Regions from separate parts of the Rhizobium sp. ZW T2_16 genome, predicted to be linked through region 1. Evidence: riboswitches for the same ligand, from Rfam matches in the RefSeq annotation. Region 1 holds a riboswitch; each other region holds the start of a gene.
The links. A riboswitch is a leader RNA that binds a small molecule or an ion and turns the genes downstream of it on or off. The one in region 1 is predicted to bind thiamine pyrophosphate.

Region 1 (9,648 bases):
GGGAAATTCATCCTTGACGATCTCGGCTACCTTGATGGCCGCTTCCTTGTCGTCAATGCAGATGAGGATCGCCTTTGCGGTCGCTGCCCCCGCAGCGTGGAGAATTTCCGGGCGGGAGCCGTCCCCGTAAAAGACCTTGAAGCCGAAATCACCGATATCCCGGATGAATTCGGCATCCTTGTCGATGATCGACAGCGTATAACCGCGCGCCAGCACCGGCTGGCTGACGATCTGGCCGAAACGGCCGAAACCGATCATCAGCACAGTGCCCGCAATATCTTCCGGCGCGTCAAGCCCGCTTGTGTCGACCTGCGGCTTGGGTGCAATTCGGACATAAACAGCCACGACAAGCGGTGTGACCACCATGGACAACACGATCGTTGCGGTCAGCACTGCATTCGTCTCTGCGTCGAAAATGCCGGCCGATGTCGCAGCGGCATAGAGCACGAATGCGAATTCACCGCCCTGCGCCATCAGGATCGCACGGCCGACACTTTCCGGATGAGGCGTACCGAGAAGGCGGGCAACACCATAGATTACCAGTGCCTTTACGATCATGTAGGCGATCACGGCAAGAACGACATGCTGCCAGTTCGCGGCGATGACTGCGAGATCAACCGCCATGCCGACGCCCAGGAAGAACAGGCCGAGCAATATCCCCCGGAAAGGTTCGATATCGGCTTCAAGCTGATGCCGGAAAGAGGATTCGGACAGGAGAACGCCAGCAAGGAAGGCGCCCATAGCCATGGAAAGTCCGGCGAAATCCATCAGCAGCGCTGACCCCAGCACCACCAGCAGGGCGGCTGCCGTCATAACTTCACGGGCACCGGAATTGGCCAACAACCGGAAAAAGGGGTTGAGAAGATAACGTCCCGCAAGAACGAGAGCCACCAGCGCGGCAAAACCGATAGCAACAGACTGGAAACGTTCCATGATGGATACGGTCTCACCGTGCGAAGCAAGGAGCGCGACAATCGCCAGCAAGGGTACAATGGCCAAATCCTCGAAGAGCAGGATCGAGACGATATGCTGGCCTTTCGGTGTATGCAGATGATTGCGCTCTTGCAGCATCTGCATGACGATTGCCGTCGATGTCAGGACGAAACCTGTCCCTGCCACGAAGGCAACGGGAGCCGTCTGGCCAAACCCCATTCCAATCGCCATCAGCGCCACAATACAGGCGCAAACCTGAAGTGCGCCCAGGCCGAATATATCCTTGCGCATGCTCCATAGGCGCGAGGGCTGCATTTCCAGCCCAATGATGAAGAGGAACATGACCACGCCGAGTTCGGCAATGTGGAGGATGGCTTGTGGATCGGAGACCAGCTTCAGGCCGAATGGGCCGACAACCAGGCCTGCCGCCAGATAACCGAGAACCGAGCCAAGCCCTATACGCTTGAACAGCGGCGCGGCGATAACGCCTGCGCCCAAAAGCGCCACGACCTGTACCAGTTCACCTGCATTCGATTCTGCCGCCACCCGCTTTTCCCCTTGCTTATCCTGTTAACGCGCTCGCGCGCCGTCTCGGCTCAGGCCCTTAGCAGCCAGTTCCTCTTCGTATTGTCGAAAAAGATCGTCACCGTCCGTTCCCAACTCGCGCAGATAACGCCAGGTGAAAATTCCACTGTCGTGTCCGTCGTCGAAAGCAATACGCACGGCATAATTTCCGGCCGCAACCAAATTTCGGATCGCCACCATACGCTTGCCGGGAACCGTCACCTTTTGGCCCGGGCCATGGCCTTGAACCTCGGCCGAGGGTGAGAGAACGCGCAGCCGCTCGGCGGGCAGCGCAAAACGCGCTCCATCGTCGAATGTCACCGTCAACGTCCGCTTGTCTTCGGCCACGCGCAGTTCGGTGGGCCAGCTGTCGTTCGAAACCTCGGTCATATCCGCTCTTCCAATTTCACCCGCTCAGGATTATGGATTTCATCAATTCGCCGCAACCCTGTGCGTCGCGCCGTTTTGATCAAAGTGCCATCCGCTTTGTCGGTATAAAGCTTGACGTCATCGATGATGACCACCAGATTCCGGCAATCAGGAGTATATTGACTTGAATTCCATCGTTACCCCACCATTGTTCGGCAATCCAGCATCGGCCCAGGCGCCGATGATCGATCCGTTTGGTCGTGCGGTGACTTATCTTCGTGTGTCAGTGACGGATCGCTGCGATTTCCGCTGTACCTATTGCATGGCAGAAAACATGACTTTTCTGCCGAAGAAGGACCTGCTGACGCTCGAAGAGCTGGAACGTCTCTGTTCCGCCTTCATCGCGAAGGGTGTTCGCAAATTGAGACTCACAGGCGGCGAACCGCTTGTGCGCAAGAACATCATGTTCCTGGTCGAGGCGCTTGGAAAACAAATCGATGCAGGAAGGCTCGATGAGCTGACGCTGACGACCAATGGTTCGCAGCTTGCCCGTTATGCGCAAGAGCTTCATGACAACGGTGTGCGCCGCATCAATGTTTCGCTCGACACGCTCGACGAAGCGAAATTCAAGGCTATCACCCGCTGGGGCAATTTCCGTCAGGTCATGAACGGTATTGATGCTGCCCAGAAAGCCGGGATCAAGATCAAGCTCAATGCCGTGGCGCTGAAGGATTTCAATGAGCATGAAATCCCGGAAATGATCCGTTTCGCACATGGCCGGGACATGGACCTGACGCTGATCGAGACCATGCCGATGGGCGAGATCGAAGAGGACCGCACTGACCGCTATCTCCCCCTGTCGCAGGTTCGGGCAAGCCTAGAAGAGCAGTTCACTCTTTCCGAAATTCCTTACAAGACAGGCGGTCCCGCCCGTTATGTCGAGGTAAAGGAAACAAATGGACGATTAGGCTTCATCACGCCGATGACGCATAATTTCTGCGAAAGCTGCAACCGCGTACGCCTCACCTGCACCGGCACGCTCTACATGTGTCTCGGCCAGAACGACGCCGCGGACCTGCGTTCCGCCTTGCGCGGCTCCGACGATGATGATTACCTCGCCAATGCTATCGATGAGGCGATCACCCGCAAGCCGAAAGGCCATGACTTCATCATCGACCGCACTCACAAACGCCCCGCCGTCGCGCGACACATGAGCGTCACCGGCGGGTGACCTCATTCTCCCACAGCTCGACGAAATGATTGACCGGCCCGTGTCCGCTGCCGACGGATAACGTGTCGGCAGCGTTTATAGCCTTGGCCAGATAAGCTTTCGCCCACTTCACCGCCTCCACCATGGACCGTCCCTTGGCAAGTTCGGCGGCAACGGCGCTCGACAGGGTGCAGCCGGTGCCATGGGTATTCCTCGTCGTCGTGCGCGGCCCTTCAAACCAGGTCACGCCACCACTATCCGCCAGTACATCTGGGCTGTCATCGCTGGCGAGATGGCCTCCCTTGATCAGCACGGCACCCGGTCCTTGCTGTAGCAGACCCATCGCCTGGTTGGCCATTTCCGCCCGTGTCTTAGCCTCATTCTCGCCCAGCAGGACTGCAGCTTCGGGAAGGTTCGGCGTGATGACGGAAGCAAGCGGCAGCAGCCGGTCGATAACCGCTTGACCGGCATCGGAGGCAAGAAGTGGAGCGCCACCCTTTGCGACCATCACCGGATCAAGCACGATCGGAATACCCATCGCATGGGTCTCAAGCAATTCTGCAACGGTGCGCGCAATCTGCGCATTGGCGATCATGCCAATCTTTACCGCATCGACCGTTATGTCGGCAAAAATCGCCTCGATCTGGGCACGAACGAACTCCGGAGGCAACGCGTGAATGGCGGTCACGCCCTGCGTATTCTGGGCCGTCAACGCCGTCAGCACTGCCATGCCATAAGTGCCGCGGGCGGAAAATGCCTTGAGGTCCGCCTGTATGCCGGCGCCGCCGGATGGATCGGAGCCGGCAATCGACAAGACATTGCGAATCATCATTTCTTCACCTCCGCAATTTTATCGGCGATCAATCTTGTGGCAGCTTGGGGATCGGGCGATCCGCATATGGCGGATACGACCGCGAGACCCGTTGCCCCTGCGCGAAAGATTTCTTCGACATCTTGAATCTTGACGCCGCCGATCGCGACTGCGGGTATCGGGGATGCCGCCACGATCCGCGCAAGGCCTTTAAAACCGATCGGCTGCTTGTGATCCGGCTTCGTGCCGGTCGCGAAGACCGGACCGACGCCGACATAATCAACCACCGCCGGATCAACCCGTCGCGCCAGATCTTCCGTCTCTACGGAGAGACCAAGGATTAGCCTATCGCCAACACGCTTTCGAACCTCCGTCGCATTCATGTCTTCCTGCCCGACATGAATACCATCTGCACCGATCGCGAGCGCGGCCTCCACATCATCGTTGACAATCAGCGACACGCCGGCCCCTGAAAGGGCAGCTTTCAGCTGCAGGCCCGTCGCGATCATCTCTGCGGTCGTTGCCTGCTTGTCGCGCAACTGCACCATCGTTGCCCCGCCCAGCACGGCAAGTCGCGCCGTCTCGACCATGCCGATCACGCGACAAAGATCCGGGTCCAGCACCAGATAAAGGGAAAGGTCGAACTGCTTCATGCCGGTATCACCCGCGCTACGGCATCAACGGCATCCGGCGTCACTTCCGCAAGCAGATCGAGGAAACGCACGGCAAAGGACCCCGGCGCATGAGCGTCCCGTCCCGCCAGTTCGCCAGCTGCAGCAAACAAGGCAAGCGCCGCAAGCGTTGCCTCAAACGGCTTGTCCGGCACGGTTGCTGCAAAACCGCCGATGACACAGGTCAACGAGCAACCGAGCGCCGTCACTTTCGGCATCAGCGCAGATCCACCGAGAACATGAACGGCACGATGACCGTCGGTGACGAAATCCCGTTCCCCGGTCACGGCGACGACACAGCCATGACGAATGGCAAGAGCGCGGGCAGCAGCCTGCGCAGAAGCCACGCTGTCACCCGAATCCACCCCCTGCCCCGATGCATGCTCGCCGGCAAGCGTAATGATTTCGGAAGCGTTGCCGCGGATTACCGTCGGCCTGTGCTCCAGAAGCGCTGAAACGGCGGCACGCCGATAGGCGGTCGCGAAATGCGCGACCGGATCGAGTACCCAGGGTTTTCCCGCTTCGCTTGCAGCCTCGGCGGCCTGCTTCATGCCGTCGAAAAAGTCCGGCGAGATGGTCCCTATATTGACGGTCAGTGCCGCCGCTATGCCCGCGAATTCCGCCGCCTCTTCCGGGCTGTGCACCATTGCAGGAGATGCGCCCGCAGCCAGCATCACGTTGGCGGCAATGTTCATCGCGACGAAATTGGTGATGTTCTGCACCAATGGATTTTTCTGCCGCATCGCTGCCAGCAATGCGCCGGGTTTCAATGATTGAGCGGAATCGTCTGCCATCTGCGCCTCCTTTTGAGGCGGAGGTCGACGTGGGGATACGACGTCAAGAACGAAGACCCGAACGACTCCCTCCGCCAGCATGATCTGGTTCAGGTTCAAAGGGTACTTCTCAGCCCGGCTTTCGCCGGACGCCCCTGTCATGATCAACAACTACCGGATGATGATCCGCGATTCCAGCCTTTTTACGCAAATGCGGCGAGATGCGGGCTTAGCCTTAGCCTCGAAAGCCGCCGTCGTGTCTGGCGGCGGCTTTTGAAGTTTCACGAGATTCTGGGCATCTGCCTTCACGTCATGCGGCGCTGCTACGGTGCAAACGCGGCTGAGGCTCCTGGTAATAGGTCCCGCTGCTGTCGCTGGTCCTGAAGCGGCCGATCTTCTGGGTCAGATCCTCCACCCGGTGACGCAGGCCACGTATTTCGGCATTGTTCTCCTCGACCATGGCGGCATTCTGCTGGGTTATCAGTTCGACGTCGTTGACAGCCTGCGTGACCTGCGTGATGCCAGTCGACTGCTCTGCGGCAGCCGAGGAAATCTGTGCCACCAGTTTTCGAACATCGGTGACGTGAGCAATGATCCTGGAGAGTGCTTCGCCGGTTTCCTCGACGAGCTGCACGCCGCTTTCGACCTGCGTTGCACTTGCCGAAATCAACTGCTTGATCTCGCGAGCCGCACCCGCGCAGCGCTGGGCCAGTTCGCGGACCTCCTGGGCGACAACAGCAAAACCGCGGCCTGCTTCACCAGCGCGAGCAGCCTCGACGCCGGCATTCAGCGCCAGGAGGTTCGTCTGAAAGGCGATCTCGTCAATGACGCCGATGATCTGGCTGATCTTGTCGGAGGAGCGGCTGATCTCGCCCATGGCATTGACTGCGCGTGCCACGACCTCGCCTGAGCGGACGGCGAACTCTTCGGTCTCGTTGACCGATTGAGACGTCTGACGGGCATTGGTAGCGGTGCTACGCACAACATCGCTCAAGTGGCGCAAAGCCCGAGAGCTTTCCTCCAGCGCGGCCGCCTGCTGTTCCGTGCGTTTCGCCAGATCGTCGGCGGAGGCGGAAAGATTGGCCGTACCGCCATTGATCTCCTGCGCCGCAAAACCGACTTCGGACAAAGTCGCACGGAGAGCATCGACAGCCTGATTATAGGTTCTGGCCATCATGACGAAATCTGCCGGGAGATTTTCGTCCATCCCCGTTGCCAGATCGCCCTCGGCCAGATTGCCGAGCACGCCCGAGAGCGCGGTCAACGCATGCTGCTGATCGGCCGCGATGCGGGCACGTTCGCCGGCACGCTGTTCTGCTTCCGCCGAGGAGAGCTCCCGGGCGGCGGCGGCTTCCTGCTCCAGCCGAACATTTTCTCTCGCAGCGTCGCGGAATACCGTAACGGAACGAACCATGTCACCGATCTCATCGCCACGCTCGCGGCCTTCGATCGAAACTTCGAGGTCGCCGTCGGCAAGACGCTTCATCACTTCGGTCACCCGGCGCAGAGGGCCGCGCAATGTCTCGACCAGCATCAGGCCGCCAGCGATCGCCAATATCGTACCGACCACCATGGCGACGACCGAAAGGTTTGCCGACCGTTCGCTATCTTCCTTGCCGACTTCCTGAGCCTGGGCAACGAAATTCTTCAGCCCGGCCATTGCGCCGGTCAGAGTGGCCGTGGCTTCCGCCCTCTTCTTCTGCCAGTCGGAAGCGATCACGATCAGCTTTGTCGATCCGGCGTCGAGCGATGCGAGAAGCGGCTCCAGCTTCACAGCAAAGCCAGCCATGGTGAAGTTGGTCTTGGCAAGTTCAGAAACACGCGCCGAGACGGTACGCAAACCCGCCGTCGATTCAAGAAGCGGCTTCTGCGAAGCCTCGCTCATCGTACCGCTCATCCGCTCGACAAGCAGTTTGAGCTCATCGATCCTGCGCAGCGAATCCTCTGTCTGGGCAAGCAGCTCACGCTGGACGGCCACATCACCTTCAAGACCGACAAACCGTTCAGCCGCCGTTACGGCCCGGCTGTTGGACAGATTATCCAAATCTCGCTGTATCGGCATGAGTGCACTTGTTCCGACACGCACCGCCTGCGCCTTGTCGGCGATCGGGGCGTCGCCGGCAATGGTCGCTTTCAAGCTGGCGGCGGCCTGTCGCGCCGGATCGAAAGCCTTGCCCGCCTTTTCCGATACGAGAGTGCTGATCTTTGCGAATTCCTCTTCCAATGGGCCGAGGTAGAGCTTGGCCGTATTGATGGCCGCATCGTCGCTTTCGGCACGACGCATTGCTTCACGCAAGTCCGAGACCCTGCCCGAAATGGCGTTATAGGCATAGGCTTCCAGCAACATGCCCTTGGCAAATTTCTCCTTGCCGGCGCTCTGCTTGCGCAGGCTGCCCACCTGCGCTTCCACTTCCGTGCCGAGCGTATCGATTTCCGTCACGGCGCTGGCCATCTGCGCATCCGTTTCGTCCCGCAGCAGCTTGACGGCCCACAGCGCATCGACATGACTGCGCATTGCCGAGGCGAGCCCCATAACCGGTGCAACCCGTGACCGATCCCCTTCGCTTGTCAGAAGTCCCTCAAGCACACCGACGCCCTGTTCCTGGGCATCGATATCGGCTCTTAGTGCCGAAAGCGTCTTTTCATTCGGCGTAGCGGAATATTCCTGCAAGCTCGACTGAAGGCGCTCGAAATCGCCGATGTTCTCAATCGTGGCGCGGGTCACGGTCATATGGCCATTCAGAGTATTGGCCGTGTAATATCCGGCAAGGCCCACGCCCGCGATCAGCAGAACGAGAGGAACAACGAACAGAAGAACCTTGGTTACAATTTTCCGGCTTTGCAAAAGTCGATCGATAAACAATTTTTTCCCCGTCATTAGCTGCGCTGAAGGCACGATTGCATGTGTGCACAACGGAGCGATTCCAGCCTCATGCGGGAACATCTGCACACGATGGCCACTTTCGGTTGAGCAACCGTTAATGGCAGCCGGCGACATTTGCGCGCGGAAAAATCAGATGGAAATCTGCTGGCAGCAAACTTGCCGATCACGTAAAGACGGGACGCAAAGGGTGGAGGAATCGGGATGGCATTGTCGGATAACACGCGCGGTGCGCTGCTCATGGCGACCGCGATGGCGGTGTTTTCCTGCAATGACGCGATGGTCAAGGCATTGACGCACGACCTCAGCATTCCGCAGATCATGGCAGTACGTGGGGTTCTGACAACCATACTCGTATTTGCGGTCTCCATTCTCCTGCGCGCCAAATTCTCGCTACGCGCCTTCACCCATCCGCTGGTGCTTTTGCGCACCGCCTGCGAACTCGGCGGAACTTTGTCCTTCTTTAACGCGCTTGCCAGGATCGATTTCGCTTCGGCTTCCTCGATCATGCAGTCGCTGCCGCTTGCGGTTACGCTCGGGGCTGCGCTTCTGTTTCACGAACCGGTCGGCTGGCGGCGCTGGAGCGCCATCATCGTCGGCTTCCTGGGTGTGCTGCTGATCATCCAGCCGGGACCTGAAGGCTTTTCCAGCGACGCGCTGTTCCCGCTTGCAGCGGTTTTCTTCACCGCCTGCCGGGATCTCGTGACACGCAGGATCGCAACGGAAATCCCGACCATCCACGTGACCCTCTTCACCTCCTTCATCATCATGGTCGTCGGCTTTGTTCTCGTCGGCCCGACAGGCGGATGGCACCCGATTTCGGGTTTCAACTGGCTGCTTCTGGCGCTGACGGCGATTGCGGTATTCTGCGGCTATCAGGCAATCATCCTCGCCATGCGCGGCGGAGAAATCTCCTTCATTGCGCCGTTCCGCTATACCAGCCTGATCTGGGCGCTCCTCATCGGGGTCCTGGTTTTCGGTGAGCGTCCGGGCATGACAGTGCTCCTGGGCGCAGCCGTCGTGATCTGCTCCGGCCTCTATACATTCTACCGCGAAAGCCGCCGCGCCATCGATACGGCCAAAAAGGCGGTGACGCCCACGGCGGGTGGCTGAGGATGCGCCCGCCCGGTCTCATTCTTGCCGGTGGCCGCTCCAGCCGCATGGGAGCGAACAAGGCGCTGCTTCCGCTCGGCGACAAAAGCGTTCTCGCTCATGTCATTAGGCGACTGGCTCCTCAGGTATCGGATCTCGCCGTCAACGCCAATGCCCCCTTCCCGGGGTTTGAGAGCTATCGCTATCTTGCAGATGATCTCGCCGGACAGCTAGGACCACTCGCCGGCATCCTTACCGGGATGCGCCATTATTCCCGCCGGCTCGCAGAAGTGTCGCATTTCGCCAGCGTTCCGTGCGACAGCCCTTTTCTGCCGTTAGATCTT
Region 2 (9,648 bases), on a different contig from region 1:
TGAAGGAGCAGGCGAATGACTGCTATAGCACCCCGCCAGGAAGACGACGCCTTGCTGCTCAAGCCGCGCCGGGACCCTTTTCTGATCATCCTCTGGATAATCCTCGTCACCTTTGCGCTGGTCTGGATTGCGCCCGTCGTTCTGATCGCATTCACGGCGCTCAAGTCGAATGCCGAGGTTATGGCAACAAGCGCTTTCACGCCGCCGGAAGCCATCGCCTGGAACAACTTTTCCGGCGCCTGGGCGCGCGGCAATTTCGAGACGACGTTCAAGAACAGCGTCATCATCACCGTCATCAAGGTGCCGCTCGGCCTGATGTTTTCGGCGATGGCCGCCTATGCTCTGGCAAGGATCAGGCTGCGTTTCGGCAAACTGCTGCTTTTGTTCTTCCTCTTCGGTGCGATGATCCCGTTCCAGGTCATGCTGGCGCCGATCTTCACCCTGGTGAACGGTTTCGGCCTGATCGATACCTATCCCGGCGTCATCCTGCCTTATCTGGCCTTCGGCGTACCCTATCAGGTCTTCATTCTGCACGGCTTCTTCAAGGCGGTGCCGAAGGAGTTGTCGGAAGCGGCGCTGATCGACGGGGCCTCGCATGTCACGGTTTTTCGCCGGATATTCCTGCCGATCTCGCTGCCGGTGCTGGCTGCGCTTCTGATCCTCGATTTCGTTTCCACCTGGAACGAATTCGCCATGGCGCTGGTGCTGCTGCAGGACCGTCACATGTGGACCCTGCCGCTCGGCCTGATGTCCTTCCAGGGGCAGTTCTCGACCGATTACGGCCAGCTGAATGCGGCGATCGCGATGACCGTGTTCCCCGCCATCCTCGTTTACATGATCTTCCAGAGATACTTCGTCAGCGGACTGACTTCAGGTGCGGTCAAGGGCTGAAAATCCAATCATATTCAGGAGTTAGAAATGTCAGAAAAAGTGAGCCGCTGGGATGTCTTCGAGTTTTCCGCCAAGGGTCCCGCAGGCGGCAATCCCTATCTCGACGTCAGTTTCGCCGCGACGTTTTCGCTCGGCAATCGCGACGTAACGGTTCCCGGTTTCTATGATGGTGACGGCGTCTACAAGGTACGCTTCTGCCCGGCCACCGAGGGTGCCTGGCGCTTCGTAACGACCGCCAGCGACAAGGCGCTGGCAGGCCTGAACGGCTCGTTGACCGTTGGTCCGGCCAAGTCGGGCGTTCACGGCCCGGTGCGGGTGCGCAACCAGTTTCATTTCGCCTATGCCGACGGCAAGCCATACCTGCCCTTCGGCACGACCTGCTATGCCTGGACGCACCAGACGGTCGAGCTGCAGGAGCAGACCTTCAGGACGCTCGAGACGGCGCCGTTCAACAAGATCCGCATGGGCGTATTCCCGAAAGACTATATCTACAACACCAACGAGCCGCTCTTCGACGTCTATGAGAAGCGCGCCGATGGCAGCCATGACATGGACAGGCCGAATTTCGAATGCTTCCGGCATTTCGAAAACCAGATCGGCCGTCTGATGGAAATGGGGATCGAGGCCGATATCATCCTCTTCCATCCCTATGACCGCTGGGGCTATTGCACGATGACGGAGGAGCAGGATTTCCGATATCTCCGTTATATCGTCGCGCGTATCGCCGCCTACCGAAATGTCTGGTGGTCGCTCGCCAACGAATACGACTTCCTTCTCGATACGAAGCCGATGGAGCGCTGGGACCGCTTCTTCCAGATCATCGAGGAAGGCGATCCGCTGCGCCATCCGAAGTCGATCCACAATGGCGATGTGGACAAGAATTACGATCACCGCAAACCTTGGGTGGATCACGTCTGCATCCAGAACTGGGACGTCAAGAAGACGCTCGACTGGCGCGCCGCCTATGGCAAGCCTGTCGTCAACGACGAGCCCGAATACGAAGGCAATATCCCGAAGGAATGGGGCAATATCGATGGCCACGAACTGGTTCATCGCTACTGGCTGACGCTTTGCCGTGGCGGCTATATCGGTCACGGCGAAACATTCCTCGATGCCAATGACGAACTCTGGTGGGCAAAGGGCGGCGTGCTTCATGGCGAGGCATCGGCGCGTATCGACTTCCTCCGCAAGATCTTCGAGGAGGATGCCGTCAATGGCCTGACCCCCATGCTGGAACGGGGCACGACCTACAAGCGGGTATCCGCGGCTCAGGATGGCGACGTCCGTTACATCTATTTCGGCGAGCATCAGCCGGTCGAATGGGCGCTCGGCCTGCCGGAAGAAGATGGCGACTGGGAAATCGATCTCATCGATGTCTGGAACATGAGCATCACGCCGCTGGAGAAGGGGCCGCTGCCGAAGGTTCACCCGCAGCGCATTACCGGTGGTTCTCATATCACCAACCAGTTTGCCGCCGCGTTCGGGCTGACGCTGCCGGGCCGGCCATATCTTGCTGTGCGCATACGCCCACGCAAGACGCATTAGAGAGGTATCATCATGGCGACGGTTCAAGTCTCCGATCTGCGCAAGAGCTTTGGTGCGCTCGAAGTGGTCAAGGGTGTTACGATCGACATCCGGGATGGGGAATTCCTCATCCTGGTTGGCCCGTCAGGCTGCGGCAAGTCGACCCTTCTCAGAATGATCGCCGGCCTCGAGGACATATCCGCAGGGCGTATCGATATCGGCGGGCGTGTGGTCAACACGCTGTCGCCGAAGGAACGGAACATCGCCATGGTGTTCCAGAACTACGCGCTCTATCCGCAGATGACGGTCGCCCAGAACATGGGCTTCTCGCTGGAAATCTCCGGCATGAAAAAGGCCGAGATCGACAAGAAGGTTGCGGAAGCATCCGAAATTCTCGGACTGACCCCGCTCCTGCAGCGCAAGCCGTCGCAATTGTCCGGCGGCCAGCGCCAGCGCGTCGCCATGGGCCGCGCGATCGTTCGCGATCCCGACGTCTTCCTGTTCGACGAACCGCTTTCCAACCTCGATGCCAAGCTGCGTGTGCAGATGCGCGCCGAGATCAAGGCGCTTCACCAGAGACTGGCGTCGACCATCGTCTATGTCACCCACGACCAGGTCGAGGCGATGACCATGGCCGATCGAATCGTCGTCATGCGCGGCGGCTGCGTCGAACAGATCGGCACCCCGCTGGAGCTGTACGACCGTCCGGATAACATGTTCGTGGCCGGCTTCCTCGGATCGCCTTCAATGAATTTTCTGCGCGGCAAGATCGAGGGCCAGTCCCTTCTTATTCCGGGCGGAGAGCGACTGGCGCTGCCATCGCTGCCGAAGGGTGGAAGCAGTGGTGACGTCGTGGTTGGCATCCGTCCGCAAGGCTTTGCCGTAGGCACGCAGGATGGCGCCAAGGCGACGATCAAGGTGGTTGAGCCGACCGGCGCAGACACGCATGTTCTGGCCGATGTCGGCGGCACGGAAGTCACCTGTGTCGTCAACGACCGGGTGGATTTTGCGCCCGGTGAGGAGATCCGTCTGTCGATCAGTTCCGCCAAAGTCCACTTCTTCGATCCCGCGAGTGAAGTGCGGCTCGATTGAGGTAAAGCCGACTGCGAGCCCGCGAGATTGAGCCCTCCGATTTCCCGCGGTGCTTGCATCACCTACTTGACCCGCTAGCTCGCCTGTCATAGCCTCATCGCATTCACCAGGGGTGTCCCGTCAAGGGGCTGAGATTCTGCTATCGCGCGCAGTGACCCGTTGAACCTGATCCAGTTCATACTGGCGTAGGGACGGTGCAAAACGCTGCGATAATTCTCAAATCCGTAAACCGGATTCCGTGATCGGCGTTCTTCCATCTTTCCGGCTCTAGGACTGGGTCTCCAACCTTGAAACTTGGAGCCTCACGATGAATATTGCCGCCAAAAATCAAAGCCCGACCGTTACCTCGGGCGCATTTCCGGCTTCCACCAAGATCCATGTTGCGGGCAGGGAATATCCCGATCTCCGCGTGCCGATGCGCGAGATCGCGCTTCACCCGACATCCGGCGAGCCGCCAGTCCTAGTCTATGACAGTTCCGGCCCCTATACCGATCCTGCCCATATCGTCGCGATCGACCAAGGCCTTCCGCGCCTGCGCGAAAACTGGGTTCTTTCTCGCGGCGATGTCGCCCGATACGAGGGGCGGCACGTCAAGCCGGAGGATAACGGTTTTGCCACCGGCGAGCGGCTGACGCCCGAGTTCCCCATCCGCAACATGCCGCTCAAGGCGAATGCAGGCCGGGCCGTCACCCAGCTCGCCTATGCCCGCGCAGGCATCATCACGCCCGAAATGGAATTCATCGCCATCCGCGAAAACATCGGCCGGCAGGCTGCGAAGGAAGCCCTGACGCGGGATGGCGAAAGTTTCGGTGCGCATATCCCGGATTACATCACGCCGGAATTCGTACGCCACGAAGTTGCGGAAGGCCGCGCCGTCATTCCGGCAAATATCAACCACCCCGAAAGCGAACCGATGATCATCGGCCGCAATTTTCTGGTGAAGATCAACGCCAATATCGGCAATTCCGCCGTCACCTCGTCGATGGCGGAAGAGGTGGAAAAGATGGTCTGGGCGATCCGCTGGGGCGCCGATACGGTCATGGATCTTTCGACCGGCCGCAACATTCACAATATCCGCGAATGGATCATCCGCAATTCACCGGTGCCGATCGGCACGGTGCCGCTCTATCAGGCGCTGGAAAAGGTCAACGGCATTGCCGAGGATCTCACCTGGGAGGTCTATCGCGATACGCTGATCGAGCAGGCCGAGCAGGGCGTCGATTATTTCACCATCCATGCCGGCGTGCGGCTTTCCTATATCCACCTCACCGTCAATCGCGTCACCGGCATCGTTTCGCGGGGCGGGTCGATCATGGCCAAGTGGTGTCTGCATCATCACCGCGAGAGTTTTCTCTACGAGCATTTCGACGAGATCTGCGACATCGCCCGCGCCTATGACGTGACCTTTTCGCTGGGCGACGGCCTGCGTCCCGGCTCGATTGCCGATGCCAATGATGCCGCGCAGTTCGCCGAACTGGAGACACTCGGAGAACTAACGAAAATCGCCTGGGAAAAGGATTGCCAGGTGATGATCGAAGGCCCCGGCCATGTGCCGATGCACAAGATCAAGGAGAACATGGACAAGCAGCTGAAGACCTGCGGCGAGGCGCCGTTCTATACTCTCGGTCCGCTTACCACCGATATCGCGCCCGGCTACGATCACATCACCTCCGCCATCGGGGCTGCGATGATCGGTTGGTTCGGCACCGCCATGCTCTGCTACGTCACGCCGAAGGAACATCTGGGCCTGCCGGATCGCGATGACGTCAAGACCGGTGTGATCACCTACAAGATAGCAGCCCATGCCGCCGATCTGGCAAAAGGCCATCCGGGGGCGCAGCTGCGCGACGATGCCCTGTCGCGCGCCCGTTTCGAGTTCCGCTGGGAGGACCAGTTCAATCTGTCGCTCGACCCGGATACGGCGCGGAATTTCCACGACGAGACGCTTCCCAAGGACGCACACAAGGTGGCGCATTTCTGCTCCATGTGCGGGCCGAAATTCTGCTCGATGCGGATCTCACACGATATCCGCGCCGAGGCGCAGAAGGAGGGGCTTGAGGCGATGGCGGCGAAATATCGCGATGGTGGTGATCTCTACATGCCGGTGGAAAACCCATTGGCAAATGCCGGGAGTGAGGCCTGATGTCTCTGTTTCTCGTCAAAGGGGCCGGCGTTGCCGGCCTCACGGTGGCTTATGAACTTCTCAGGCGCGGCGAAGATGTCGATATCGTCGATTATCAGGATACGATCGGGCAGGGCGCATCGCATTTCGCCGGCGGCATGCTGGCGCCCTATTGCGAGCGTGAGGCGGCGGAAGAGATCGTGCTGACACTCGGGCTCGATGCCGCCGATTGGTGGGACAGGGCGGTGCCGGGTGCGGTCATTCGCAACGGCACGCTGGTCGTGGCGCAGCCGCGTGACTTGGCCGATCTCACTCGGTTTGCTTCGCGCACACGCGGTCATGTCTGGCTTGGCAGAGACGAAATCGCCGATCTGGAACCGTCGCTTGTCGGCCGGTTCGACAAGGCGCTGTTCTTCGAAGGTGAGGCGCATCTCGATCCGCGCCGGGCATTGGCAGGGCTGGCAAAGGCGATCCGCAACCATGGCGGACAGTTTCACCTCGGCTGGGGACCGCCGCCCAGGAAAAACTATACCGCCGTTCTCGATTGCACCGGCCCGGCAGCCATTCCCCATATTCCGGGCCTACGCGGCGTGCGAGGCGAAATGCTTTATCTGGAGACCCCCGATGTGGCTCTATCGCGTCCGGTCCGGATGCTGCACCCGCGCCATCCGATCTATGTCGTGCCACGCGACGATCACCGCTTCATGGTCGGTGCAACGATGATCGAGACGGAGGATGACGGGCCGATTTCGGCGCGCTCGCTGATGGAATTGCTGAACGCGGCCTATGCGCTGAATCCTGCCTTCGGCGAGGCGCGGGTGGTGGAAACCGGTGTCGGCATCCGTCCTGCCTTTGATGACAACGTTCCGCGGGTGGTGGAAATGGAAGGCGGATTGGCGATTGCCGGCATGCACCGCCACGGCTTTCTGCTGGCGCCGGCCATGGCGAAAAAGGCTGCTGGCCTGCTTTCCAACGGCTATGCCATTCAGAAGGAACTGACCCTATGAACCTCATCGTCAATGGTGAAACTCAGTCCGTGGAGACGCGCACGCTTGCGGAGCTTCTGGCCGCGCTCGAATACGAGGGCGAATGGCTGGCTACCGCCATCAACGGCGATCTCGTCCATCGCGAGGATCGGGCGGATGCGCGTCTCCAGGAGGGAGACCGGATCGAAATCCTGTCGCCCATGCAGGGAGGATGAACCATGCTGAAACTATATGATGCGGAATTGTCATCGCGCCTGCTGCTCGGCACCGCGCGTTATCCGTCACCGGCCATTCTTTCCGACGCGGTCAAGCGTTCCGGTGCAGGCATCGTCACCGTCTCGCTGCGCCGCGAGACATCCGGCGGCAAGACGGGCGGCGCGTTTTTCGAGCTGATCCGCCAACTGGGTGTTCGCATCCTGCCCAACACCGCCGGATGCCACAGCGCATCGGAGGCGGTGCTGACGGCAAAAATGGCGCGGGAAGTGTTCGGCACCAATTGGATCAAGCTCGAAGTCATCGGCCATCACGACAGTCTGCAGCCGGATGTCTTCGAACTGGTCGAGGCTGCGCGCATCCTCACCGACGAAGGATTTGAGGTTTTTCCCTATACGACGGACGATCTGGTCGTCGGCGAAAAGCTGCTGGCCGCGGGCTGCCGGTTGCTTATGCCCTGGTGCGCGCCGATCGGTTCGGCGGCAGGGCCGCGCAATCCATCGGCGCTTGTCGCCATGCGGGCTGCCTTTCCCGAAATCCCGCTGATCGTCGATGCAGGCCTCGGCCGGCCGTCGCACGCGGCCACAGTCATGGAACTGGGTTACGACGCCGTGCTGCTCAACACGGCGGTTGCCGGTGCGAGCGACCCGCCGGCCATGGCCGAGGCTTTCGCCAAGGCGATAGATGCGGGCCGTCTCGCTTACCTTTCCGGCATGCTGGAGCCGCGCGAGATGGCGGTGCCCTCGACTCCGGTCATCGGCAAGGCGGTATTTTCATGAGGCTCGATCCCTTCTACCTCATCGTCGATAGCGCCGATTGTATCGAGCGGCTGGTACCGCTTGGTGTCAAGCTTGTGCAACTGCGCATCAAGGAAACGCCCGACACCGTGTTGCGCGGGGAAATTCGCCGCTCGAAGGCGATATGCTCGGCGCACGGCTGCCAGCTTGTTGTCAACGATTACTGGCAACTGGCGATCGATGAAGGCTGCGATTTCATCCATCTCGGCCAGGAGGATCTGGCGGAAGCCGATCTCGGAGCCATTCGCCGGGCGGAACTGAAGCTTGGGGTCTCCACCCATGATATCGCCGAACTCGATACGGCTCTTTCCGCAAGGCCGGATTATGTCGCGCTCGGCCCCGTCTGGTCGACCATCCTCAAAAAGATGAAATGGCAGCCGCAGGGCGTCGAGCGTGTTGCCGACTGGAAGCGCCGGATCGGCGATCTTCCGCTTGTCGCCATCGGCGGTATTACCGCCGAGCGCGCGCCGCTTGTGCTTGAGCAGGGTGCGGAAAGCGCCGCAGTAGTGACCGATATCCTGCTCAACGAAAACCCGGAAGCACGCACCCTCGAATGGCTGGCGGCGACGGTCGCGTCGCGACAGAAGTTGGAAGTACAGGTCGGATGAAGGTTTCATGACAGGGCCTGTGCATGCGTGTTCCTGTCAAAACCTGTCATGAAAGCGTTATGGGAGGACAGTAGAAACGGCGCCGATTGGTTCGCACTTGCACGGCTGTGCAGTCGCCGATCAGCGCCGCCTCCGGTCATATTTCGATTGAGTTGGCGGTTCCCAATTTTACTCGCCCGACTGAATCGGAGATAAAGATGAAACGCCGTACTTTTATGATGTCCGCAGCCGGAGCCGCCGCCGGTCTTGCTCTGGCTCCGCGCATGAGCTTTGCCGCCAAGGGCCAGATCGACTGGTACACCAGCTCGGACACCAACATTCTCGATTTCTGGACAAACATTGTTAAGCCCGCATTCGAGGCTGCCAATCCGGGCCTCAAGCTCAACCTCGTCGATGCAGGCGATGGTGCCGGCATCATCGCGATCGGCGAGCGCGCAATCGCCGCCAAGCAGACCAATGCCGATCCGCAGGCCGACTATTTCGAATCCGCCGACGCTCTTCTGCCGGCCGGCGCCATCAAGGCCGGCGTTTACACCAACATCGAGGCTGCCGGTCTTTCCAACTATTCTAAGGTCAATCCGCTTGCCATCGAAAGCGAATACAGCCTGCCTTACCGCGGTTCGCAGGTTCTGCTCGCCTATGACACGACCAAGCTGAAGCCGGCCGATGCGCCGAAAACCTGGGACGCGCTCGTCACCTGGATCAAGGCCAATCCGGGCCAGTTCGTCTATAACCGTCCCGACAAGGGCGGTTCGGGCGGCAATTTCGTCCGCCGCGCCATCCATCAGGCAAACGGCCTCGACCCGAAGGCATTCAAGGTCGACAACTATACCCAGGAATTCGGCGACGAAGCGCTCGGCAAGGCCTGGAAGCTTCTGGCCGATATCGCGCCGCATCTTTACGACAAGGGCGCTTACTCCTCCGGCAACACCCAGTCGCTGCAGCTGCTTTCCCAGGGCGTCGTCACCATGATCCCGGTCTGGTCCGACCAGGTTCTGCAGGCGATCGAGCAGGGCGTGCTGCCGGCTGAAACCGGTCTGGTACAGCTTCAGGATCTGGCGCTTTGCGGCGGTTTTACCCGCTCCGTCGTCATCGAGAATGGTGCAAACCACGAAGCTTCGCTGAAGCTTGCCGATTTCATGCTTTCGGAAGAAATGCAGAGCGCCATCCTCACCGAACTCGGCGGCTTCCCGGGCGTTTCCTGGGATCACGTCTCGGCAGACCTGCGCAAGAAGTTCGCCGACATCATTCCGCAGTCGATCCCGACATTCCCGGGCGGCAAGTGGGAAGCAGCCATCAATGACGGCTGGTATCGCCACGTGGCTCCGAACGTCGACCGCAAGTCGTGAGCGAATTCGTCGAAAGAGCGGTTTCGGTATCCACCGAAACCGCAGCAGGCAGGAGGCCCATCGGCC
Region 3 (9,648 bases), on a different contig from region 1:
GCGCCAGTGTACGTGTATCGATCTTGCCGATATCGTGTCCTGAAAGACGCACATGACCGGAAGCCGGAGCAATAAGCCGCGCGAGGGCCTTGAGAAAGGTCGACTTGCCGCAACCGTTGGGTCCGAGGATGGACGTCACCCGCTGATCAGGCACCGCAATCGAAAGCTCACGGATAACCACCCGCTCGCGATAACCAAGGGTGAGGGATGTGGTGGTCAGCCCGTTTCCGGTCATAGTTCTCCTGCCTCCACTTCTTTCCAGAGGAGCCACAGCAGATATGGCGCCCCCATTATTCCGGTCATGACGCCGACGGGCAATTGCAGTCCGGGAATTGCCGAACGTGAGATGACCTCCGCAAGAACTGTGATCGTTGCCCCCGCGATGGCTGCCGCCGTGAGGCGCGAAGCCGGATGTCTGACACCGGCAATCCGCATGCCGAGCGGTCCGGCCATCATCGCGACGAATGGCACAGGCCCCGCAACTGCGACACCAACAGCAGCAAGCAGAACGCCAGTGCAGATGAGCCCGTATCGGGCTCGCTCGACATGCGCACCAAGACCTGCGGCGAGTTCATCGCCAAGCTCAAGAAGCGCCATGGCCCGAACCTGCAATGCGAGCACCACAAAGAGCAGCGCCCCCAGCCCGAATACCTGCAGGACATGACCCCAATTGCGTGCCGTCAGAGAACCGGCGAGCCAGCGCTGCGCATCAGCGGCCTCCTGAGGCGGCATCCGAAGCACCAAGAAACTGCTCACCGCCGACGCGAAGAAACCGATGCCGATACCGACCAGGATCAATGTCAGCGGCGACTGCCTGCCACTTCGGTGAAACGCCAGTCCAGCAACCAGCAGAGCCGCGACAAGCCCTCCGATTGCAGCAAGGATGGGCAAGGGAATGAGCAGTCCGAAGGCAACACCCGCAACCACGGCACAGCCTGCCCCGGACATGAAGCCCATCACATCCGGGGCTGCCAGTGGATTGCGCAGCAGGATCTGGAAAATCGCTCCCGACACGCCCAGCACCGCCCCGGCTCCAACGGCTGTCAAGGTGGAGGGACCGCGCAATACTCTCAGCGTCAGCGAACCCGGTCCGGTTCCGGTCATCAACCCGCGCAGAAGCTCGGCCGGTGTTATCATGATCTGTCCGACCATCAGCGACAGAAGAATGGCAACAGCCAGAAGGCCGCCGAGCAGCAACCATCCTCCCACGACCTTTCTCGCGGAACCTTCGTCACTCATGTCAGTGCTCCGGGTCTAAGGCGGCGTACGACAAAGATGAACACAGGTGCCCCGACGAGTGCGGTCATAATCCCCACGCGAATTTCTGCAGGCGCAACCACGAGCCGACCGGCTGTATCCGCGAGCATCATCATCGATCCTCCAAGAACCGCAGACACGGCAAGCTCGTGACGCAGCACGTGTCGCCCGATACGCCTGGCCAATGGAGGCACGACCAGGCCGACAAAGCCAATTGGCCCGGCCACGGCCACCGCAGCTCCAGTCATCAGCATGATTGCCAAAAGCGCGCAAAGCTGCACGGCGCCCGGCTTGGTTCCAAGACCGCGCGCCAGAGAGGAACCGAGGGCAAGCGCTTCGATGCGTGGTGCGATGATCACGGCTATGGCAGCACCCAGAACAAGCGCGACGAACATCGCTTCGAGCGGACGGGTATTCGCCTGCGCGAGCGAACCGGTAACCCAGAAGCGAAAAATCTCGAGTGTCTCGTTGCGGGAAAGAATGATCGCCGACACGAGAGAAAGCAGCAGCGCGTTGATCGCGACGCCCGCCAGCGTCAAGCGCACGGGACTGCCTGCGCCGCTTCGAGCGCCACCGACAAGGAATACGGCGACAGAGGCAATCGCGGCTCCCGGAAAGGCGAGAGCTGCCATCATGCCGCTGTCGGCATAACCGGTCAGCAGCGCCCCGACAACGACCGCGAATGCGGCACCGGCATTGACACCGAGCAGGCCGGGATCAGCCAGCGGATTGCGTGTTACGGCCTGCATCACCGTGCCCGCCATTCCGAGACCTGCACCGGCGATAAGACCGGCAACAAGGCGAGGCACACGAACGGAGCGGATCACGGCATGCGTGGGATCGTTGGCGTCGAAAGCAAAAAACGCATTCCAGAGATCGGAAATCCCGGCATCACGAACTCCCACGACCAGCGTCAATGCCATCGCAATGAACAACAGGAGCGCAAGCCCGACAACAGCCTTCAAGGCGCCAGCCCCGCCGCAGTACTTGAGGCAACCGGCGTTTTCGCGTCGCCATCGAGCGCCAGAACTATATCATCCTGCAAGCCATCGAGAGCATAGGGCAAAGAGAGGATGCTGCCGAAGCTCAACGCCGCGGCCATCACTTCACCGGCAAAGACCTCGCGCCCCTCAATATGAGCACGAAGGCTCTTGCGCAGCGGCAGTGCTTGAATATCGGGCACCTTGTCCGTGGTAGACACCCAGATCAGCAGGTCCGCATCAAGCGGCGACAAATCCTCAGGCGACAGGCGTGCATAGAAACCCTGCGTTTCGGAAAGCGACTGGATCTTCTGTGTCGGCTTGAAACCGAGCTCGGCCAGGAACGTCGCGCGGGTATCGGAACCGATGAAGGCTCCGGTCTCTCCACCAAAATTATAGGCGCATACCGCGGTCATTCCACTCCATTCAGGATGCGCGGCACGCACCGTCTGAAATTTCGCGTCAACCTCCGCAATGCGTTGTTCGGCAAGGTCCGTTTTACCTACGGCCTTGCCAACCATCCGGGTCAGTTCATCCCAGGTCGTACCATAAGCTGGCCTGCCCTTCGGCTGCATCAGCACGGGCGCGATCTGCGACAGGACATCATATTCGTCCTTAGATATGCCGGCCCCGACAGCAACAATCAGATCGGGCTGCAGGCTAGCCACCACTTCCATCGAGACTTCGCCGGAAATCAGCTGGGGCTTGGCATCACCGAGATGGGATTGCGCCCATGGCCATACACCGTAAGGCTGATTGCCGAACCACTGCCGGATGCCGACAGGCACGACATCAAGCGCCAGAAGCGCATCGTGGACGTTGTATCCCAAGGATACCACCCGTTCCGCCGGCTTCGCCAGAACGGTCTCGCCATAAACATGTTCGAAACGCAGTTCCTCACCGGCAGCAAATGCGGTGCGGGCAGAAGAAAAGAAGGGGGGAAGACCCGCGCTCATGGCAACCGCTCCGGATACGCCTGCGGCCATACGGATCAGGAACTCACGGCGTTTCACCTCGTTGATGGCGTCCACAGAAACTTCGCCAAAACCGACCCTTCGCATCGCTCTTCCTATCATCATTTGCCGCGACGTGATCATCCCCTTTGGCAGCAACACCAAAATCACATCGCAAAAATAAAGGCATCCCTCGACCGCGCCGAGGAATGCCTGAACTTGAGCCAATTTACCAGGTATATTTCAACGTCGCCAAAACCTTGCGGCGATCGCCATAGAAGGCCGACATGCTGGAAGTGTCTACGTGTGTGACATATTCCTTGTCGAACAGGTTCGTCGCGTTGATCGAAAGCGTCACGTCGTCCTTCACCTTGTAGCGGATGGCAGCATCGAACAGTGTGCGTGATGCCAATGCGATGGTGTTTGCATCGTCGGCGTAAGTCGGGCCGAGGTAACGCATGCCGAGAGCAAGGCTCAAGTCACCGAGAATACCGTTTCCAGGGATCGTATAGTCAGCCCAGAGAGAGACCATGTTCTTTGGAACGCGCGCCGGCCGCTTTCCGACATTCGCAGCAACAAGATCCTCCTCAATTTCTGCATCCCAATAGGAGTAACCAGCCGTCAAGTTTAGAGTATCAGAAAGAGCGACCTTACCCTCTAATTCCAGACCGCGGACGTTTATCTTGCCGATCTGATACTGGAAATAAGTTGGCGCGGAGCCATACTGGAGGACATTCTTTTGAGTCAAATCAAACAGCGCAGCCGTAAAGAGTATGTCGGTGCCCAGCGGCTGGTATTTTGCACCAATCTCGTACTGGGTTCCTTCCTGTGCTTTGGCCTCGCCCACCAGCGTAGAACGGCTCGCGCCGATCGGCTGGAAAGATTCCACGTAGCTACCATAGAACGAGAGCTCATCCGTCGCCTTGAATGTCAGTCCCGCCCGTGGGGTGAAGGCTTCGTCAACAGCACTGTCGCTGCCTGAATCAGTATCGGCATGATCGTAACGCCCACCGAGGGTGAGTATCCAACGCTTGTCGAACGTCAACTCCTCCTGAAGATAGATGCTCTTCGTCGCCTGAGTGCCTTCGGTTATTGACGCAGGATAGAATCCGATACTGCCCGCCCCAGAATAGACCGGATCAAATGGATCGATCGCCGGCAGTACGCCATCAAGACGACGCTCCCGAAGCTTGTCATGCTCATAACTTACACCGAGGAGAGTGCGGCTATCAAAAAGACCGAAGCTCGCGTCATATTGGAGCTGGTTATCTATATCGAAGCGCTTGGCTTCTCCATAAACACCGAGCGCGCCGCGATCTGCCGCAGGATCGGCTGAGGTCGCGTAAACGCCTTCATAAGTCAGATCGAGATTGGTGTAGCGGGCATTCTGCCGGAACTCCAAACCATTTCCGAGATTCTGGCGAAAGTCATAACCGATGTTTCGCTCAATCGTGTCCATATTGTCGAAATCCGGTTCACCCAGATAGGTTTCCGAATCGATTTCGTCTCTCAGGCTATAGGGAACGCTGTGAGATGTGCTGCCATTCCGCTTGTTGTAGCTGGTCAGCAGCGTGAAGTCCGTATCAGCAGAAGGACTGAAGGTCAGCGCCGGGGCAATATAAACTCTGTCATCCTGGCTGTAATCAATACCCTGCTTCGCGTCCTGCCACTTGGCGGTCTGACGATAGGACCAGACTCCATCCGGGTCGATCGGACCACCGAAATCTGTACCCGTTTCGATGTGATCCTCGCCGAAGGTCGTGTAGACCTCACCAAACTTGTAGTCTTGCGGCCGCTTGCTGATGGCGTTGACGATGCCGCCGGGCTGCGAGATGCCAAAGAGCGTCGAGTTTGCGCCCTTCAAAACCTCCATCCGCTGCATCCCATACGGCTCCATGCGACTGCCCGTAAAATTGATACTACGTACCGGCAATCCATCGAGGAATGTGCTCTGCCCAGTCGAATAGAACCCGCGGATCAGATAGTGATCATATCGGTTGTCTGATCCATAGACGTCGGTCAGCACGCCCGGCGTATAGGAAAGCGCTTCATCGAGCGTCTTCACGCCACGCTCCTCAAGTTCCTTCTCAGTGACGACCGAAACGGCTGCCGCTGAATCGAGGATCGGCGTGTCGGTCTTCGAACTCGTGCGCGAGCTTTTTTGCAACGATCGTCGAATCGGGCCCGACCGGCGAACCATCGCCCTGCAGGATAATCGGCTTCAACATCGTGCCGGCATCGGTCTCTTCGGCATTCTGAGCAAGAGCTTGCAGCGGCAGAACAATGGCGCAGCTGGACAAAAGCACGAGAAAACGACCGCGATTGCCGGTCTTTTTTGCGAAAGCATTGAAAACGGTAGAGCCAGACATAAAAGTGCTCCTTGAGCATACGCGAGCAAAATCAGAGGCTTCGCAGCATCAAACGCAAAGCCAAAAAATATGATTGATAAATCAGGAATTATCGGTCACCAGAAAGTGAGTCAATGCGCGAAGACTTACACCGGCAGCGTATCAACACTATCTGCGGCCGATATGCCACAGGCTGATCGATCATCTTTCGCCGGAAGACACGTCCGGCGTTTTCAGATAGCTGACGACCGCATCCGAAATCATCTGCTTGTGGCGCGCCATTAACCCCTCCTCGGAAAGATCGCGCCTGAAAATCGCGCCGAACGTGTAGCGATTGGAGACACGGAAGAAACAGAAGGCGCTGATCAGCATGTGAACATCGATTGCATCCGTGCGGCGCAGGAAAACACCATCTCGCCCGCCCCTGTCGATGATTTTTTCCAACATCTCGATGATTGATATGTTCAGATCGAGAAGCGTTTCCGACCTGCGCATATGAGCGGCGCAATTGATGTTCTCGCTGCTGACGAGGCGGATGAAATCGGGATGCGCTTCGTCATAGTCAAACGTTTCGGAAATGAGCACGCGCAATGCATCTTCGGCTGAAAGATCATCAAGCTGAAGATCCGCCTCCAGCGTTCTGATCTGTCTGTAGGAACGTTCCAACACAGCGAGGTAGAGATCTTCCTTGCCGCCGAAGTAATAATAGATCATCCGCTTGGACGTGCGCGTCTTCTCGGCGATCGCATCGATGCGGCCACCGGCCAAACCATGTGTCGCGAACTCTTCGGTCGCAGCATCGAGAATGTCCGCCTTCGTTCGTTCGGGATCGTTTTTTCGGCGCTGTTGCGGTCTGGCAGACATGGAAACGTAACTCCGGAGCTCCACCGGCCGGAGCGAATTCATACCCGTCTCGTACTCCGCTTGAAACGGTCATTCAACACTGCCCTCTTGCAAGTCCTGCATCATCTGATCTATCAGGGGCCGAACAGGGGTGCTCCGTATTGCCGGGGTTGAGATTCGGTCGTCATGACCGTGGACCCTTAAGCTGATCTGGATAATGCCAGCGGAGCGAGGTATAAGATGTTTTCCGGCGCGCAGATTTCCCTTTACCCGATGTCCGACGATTTCGTCGACGTCATCCTCGGTGCCTTGTCCGCGCTTGATCCCTATCGGGATCAGTTGAGGATCGAAACCGACGATATTTCGACGCTTCTTGTCGGTACGCCCGATATTGTCATGGCCGCGATGCGCGATCTCTTCGTTGCCGCCGCAAAATCCGGCAAGCATTGCGTCATGCATGCAACGCTGTCGCGCGGCTGCCCCGGCGAGCCGGACGATCCGATCTGCCATGTTCCCGAGATGACCGGGCCGCTCGCCCCGCTGGATGAGCGCAAGGCGCAGGCATTGACTGCCGTCTCCTCCATCCCGCTTGCCGGACAGCCGACTGCCGCGCAATTTTCTCTCTACACACTCGGCATCGGCCAGCACATGGACGAGATCTATGGCTGCATCGATTTCATCAAGTCGTCAGGCGTGTTCGACAAGTCGAAAAACTTCTGCACGAAACTGCGTGGCGATGCCGCTCCGGTTTTTGCAACCATGGGAGAGGCCTTCGTTCGTTTCGGGCCACCGCAGGGCCATGTGACGATTGATCTGACCGTTTCAGCCAACAGCCCGAGCGCCATCTAACGCCCTTACGGACAAGCCGATGTCGTCGAGCACTTCGCCCATGCGCGGACCTATGCTCCGCACCCATGCCTTCCGGGCCTTGCCGGCTCTCGTTGCCGCGAGCTGTATGCTGTTCGCATGGGAGATCTATTGCCGCTCCTCAGGCATTTCTGAGACGACGCTGCCCGCACCATCCCAGGTGCTTCTTCAGGCATGGCTCAATCGCGACGCCCTGTGGGCCAATACCGTGCCAACGCTGCGTGCCACCCTGCTGGGCTTCTCGCTATCGCTGGTTCTCGCGTTCCTACTATCAATGGCGATCGATTTCTCCACCCTAATGCGGCGGGCGCTTTTTCCGATCTTCATCGCCAGCCAGACTTTGCCGCTGGTGGCAATCGCACCGCTGGTCGTGCTGTGGTTCGGTTTCGGCCTTTTGCCGAAAATCCTGCTCGTGGCGCTCGTCACCTTCTTTCCGATGCTGGTCGCCTTGGCCGAAGGGTATGCCGCCACCGAAAACGAAGTCGAAGACCTGCTTGTCTCGATGGGCGCATCCCGCTGGAAGCGCTTCCTGCTTGCCCGCCTGCCCTCAGCGCTCCCCTATTTCTTCGCCGGATTGCGCATCTCGATTACCTATGCCGTCGTCGCGGCCATCTTCGCTGAATATGCGGGAGCGGCGAAAGGCCTCGGCATCTACATGCTCAATGCGAAGAACAATTTCCGGCCGGACCTCGTGCTCGCCGCCGTGCTGGTCAGTTCGCTGCTGACACTGCTTCTGTTCAGCGCCACTTGGGCCGTGCAGCGGCTGGCCGCACCGTGGATCGACAGTGGAGCGGGGCGACGCCCATGACCGAACCGCTGCTTTGCCTCGACAAGGTTTCGCTGAGCTACGGTGATATCGATGTGCTGCACGATATCTCGCTGGATGTCATGCCCGGCGAATTCGTCTCGATCCTCGGGCCTTCGGGGGCGGGAAAATCGACCATATTCAAGCTTCTCACCGGCGCGGCGAATGCCGACAGCGGCGAGATCCGCTTTGCCGGCAAGCCGCTTCTGCCGACAGATCGACCATTCGCCTTCATGCCACAACGCGATGCACTCATGCCCTGGCGGCGGATCATCGACAACACGATGCTTGGCCTCGAAGTTCAGGGAATGCCGCGAAAAGAGGCGCGAAAGCGTGTCGCGCCATTGTTTGAGGAATTCGGCCTCGGCGGCTTCGAGCAGCATTACCCGCAAGCGCTCTCCGGCGGCATGCGCCAGCGCGCGGCACTGCTGCGCACCGTCGTTCAGGAAAAGCCGGTCCTGCTGCTCGATGAGCCGTTCGGGGCGCTGGATGCGCTCACCCGCAACCAGATGCAGATCTGGCTCGAGGCTATGTGGCTCAGACATCGCTGGACGATCATCCTGATTACCCATGATGTACGGGAGGCCGTGATGCTTTCCGACAGGATCCACCTGCTGTCGCCGCGCCCTGCACGCGTTGAGCAGACGATCGCGGTTCCCCTGCCGCGTGCACGCTTCAGCCACTCCACGGCCCGTGCCGAGGCTGCAACCATCGAAACGTCGATACTCGATTTTCTTCTCTCTCCCCAGATCAATGATCAGGAAGGACACTTGCCATGAACCAATTACTGCTGAGCCGCCGCGCCACGCTCGCGGCACTCGCCACCCTCGCCCTGCCGGCGCTGCCTGCCCGGTCCCAGGCCGCGTCAAAGGTTACGGTCGCCCTCGACTGGACCCCGAACACCAATCACATCGGCCTTTTCATCGCCCGCGATAAAGGCTTCTACAAGGACGAGGGTATCAACGTCGAAATCCTCCCCTACACGGACACCTCGGCCGGAACGCTGGTTGCCAATCACGTGGCCGACTTCGGCATTCTCGGCTCGATCGCCCTTCTTACCCAACGCACGGCGGGTGCCGATCTCGTCGGCACCTATGCCATCGTGCAGACCGAAACGGGCCGCCTGGTGCTCAAGGGAGGCCGTTCCGACATCACCCGCCCGAAGGATCTCGATGGCAAGACCTATGGCGGTTTCGGCTCCGCCTGGGAAAATGCGCTGATATCCTCGATCATCCGCCATGACGGCGGCAAGGGGGAATTCGAGACGATCACTCTCGGCACGTCCGCCTATCAAGCCCTGGAAAACGGCGCCGTCGATTTCACGCTGGAAGTCTATACCTGGGAAGGCGTAAAGGCTGAACTCGAAGGCTTGAAGCAGGGCGCGTTCCGTTATGCCGATTATGGCGTGCCGGACGAGCACACGACCCTGATCGGCTCCAGCCGCAAATTCCTGGACGGCAACCCCAAGGAGGCTGCAGCCTTCCTTCAGGCGACCCGCAAGGGCTATAAGTTCGCCATCGAAAATCCGGACGAGGCGACCGACCTGCTGATTTCGGCCAACAAGGATGCATTGACCGATCGCGCCCTGATCCGCG

Region 2: linked by a shared signal. The riboswitch ahead of thiC (phosphomethylpyrimidine synthase ThiC) and the one ahead of thiM (hydroxyethylthiazole kinase) in region 1 are both predicted to bind thiamine pyrophosphate.
Region 3: linked by a shared signal. The riboswitch ahead of ACI3K0_RS16005 (YkoF family thiamine/hydroxymethylpyrimidine-binding protein) and the one ahead of thiM (hydroxyethylthiazole kinase) in region 1 are both predicted to bind thiamine pyrophosphate.

The regions. Positions count from the first base shown of each region.
Region 1 covers NZ_JBJDRG010000016.1:60,533-70,180, forward strand. Annotated here, with positions in the region: gene ACI3K0_RS24560 (monovalent cation:proton antiporter-2 (CPA2) family protein) at 1-1,479, opposite strand, end outside; gene ACI3K0_RS24565 (gamma-butyrobetaine hydroxylase-like domain-containing protein) at 1,504-1,887, opposite strand; gene ACI3K0_RS24570 (hypothetical protein) at 1,884-2,021, opposite strand; gene moaA (GTP 3',8-cyclase MoaA) at 2,108-3,097, shown strand; gene thiD (bifunctional hydroxymethylpyrimidine kinase/phosphomethylpyrimidine kinase) at 3,084-3,905, opposite strand; gene thiE (thiamine phosphate synthase) at 3,905-4,540, opposite strand; gene thiM (hydroxyethylthiazole kinase) at 4,537-5,352, opposite strand; TPP riboswitch at 5,402-5,498, opposite strand; gene ACI3K0_RS24595 (methyl-accepting chemotaxis protein) at 5,642-8,209, opposite strand; gene ACI3K0_RS24600 (DMT family transporter) at 8,417-9,325, shown strand; gene mobA (molybdenum cofactor guanylyltransferase MobA) at 9,328-9,648, shown strand, end outside.
Region 2 covers NZ_JBJDRG010000005.1:80,724-90,371, forward strand. Annotated here, with positions in the region: gene ACI3K0_RS15140 (carbohydrate ABC transporter permease) at 1-19, shown strand, start outside; gene ACI3K0_RS15145 (carbohydrate ABC transporter permease) at 16-891, shown strand; gene ACI3K0_RS15150 (DUF5060 domain-containing protein) at 919-2,436, shown strand; gene ACI3K0_RS15155 (ABC transporter ATP-binding protein) at 2,449-3,507, shown strand; TPP riboswitch at 3,606-3,717, shown strand; gene thiC (phosphomethylpyrimidine synthase ThiC) at 3,815-5,650, shown strand; gene thiO (glycine oxidase ThiO) at 5,650-6,636, shown strand; gene thiS (sulfur carrier protein ThiS) at 6,633-6,830, shown strand; gene ACI3K0_RS15175 (thiazole synthase) at 6,834-7,607, shown strand; gene ACI3K0_RS15180 (thiamine phosphate synthase) at 7,604-8,233, shown strand; gene ACI3K0_RS15185 (extracellular solute-binding protein) at 8,431-9,582, shown strand; gene ACI3K0_RS15190 (ABC transporter permease subunit) at 9,642-9,648, shown strand, end outside.
Region 3 covers NZ_JBJDRG010000005.1:270,705-280,352, reverse strand. Annotated here, with positions in the region: gene ACI3K0_RS16040 (ABC transporter ATP-binding protein) at 1-235, opposite strand, end outside; gene ACI3K0_RS16035 (FecCD family ABC transporter permease) at 232-1,239, opposite strand; gene ACI3K0_RS16030 (iron chelate uptake ABC transporter family permease subunit) at 1,236-2,222, opposite strand; gene ACI3K0_RS16025 (iron-siderophore ABC transporter substrate-binding protein) at 2,219-3,298, opposite strand; gene ACI3K0_RS16020 (TonB-dependent siderophore receptor) at 3,420-5,255, opposite strand; gene ACI3K0_RS16015 (hypothetical protein) at 5,278-5,559, opposite strand; gene ACI3K0_RS16010 (TetR/AcrR family transcriptional regulator) at 5,740-6,402, opposite strand; TPP riboswitch at 6,519-6,631, shown strand; gene ACI3K0_RS16005 (YkoF family thiamine/hydroxymethylpyrimidine-binding protein) at 6,622-7,230, shown strand; gene ACI3K0_RS16000 (ABC transporter permease) at 7,250-8,056, shown strand; gene ACI3K0_RS15995 (ABC transporter ATP-binding protein) at 8,053-8,832, shown strand; gene ACI3K0_RS15990 (ABC transporter substrate-binding protein) at 8,829-9,648, shown strand, end outside.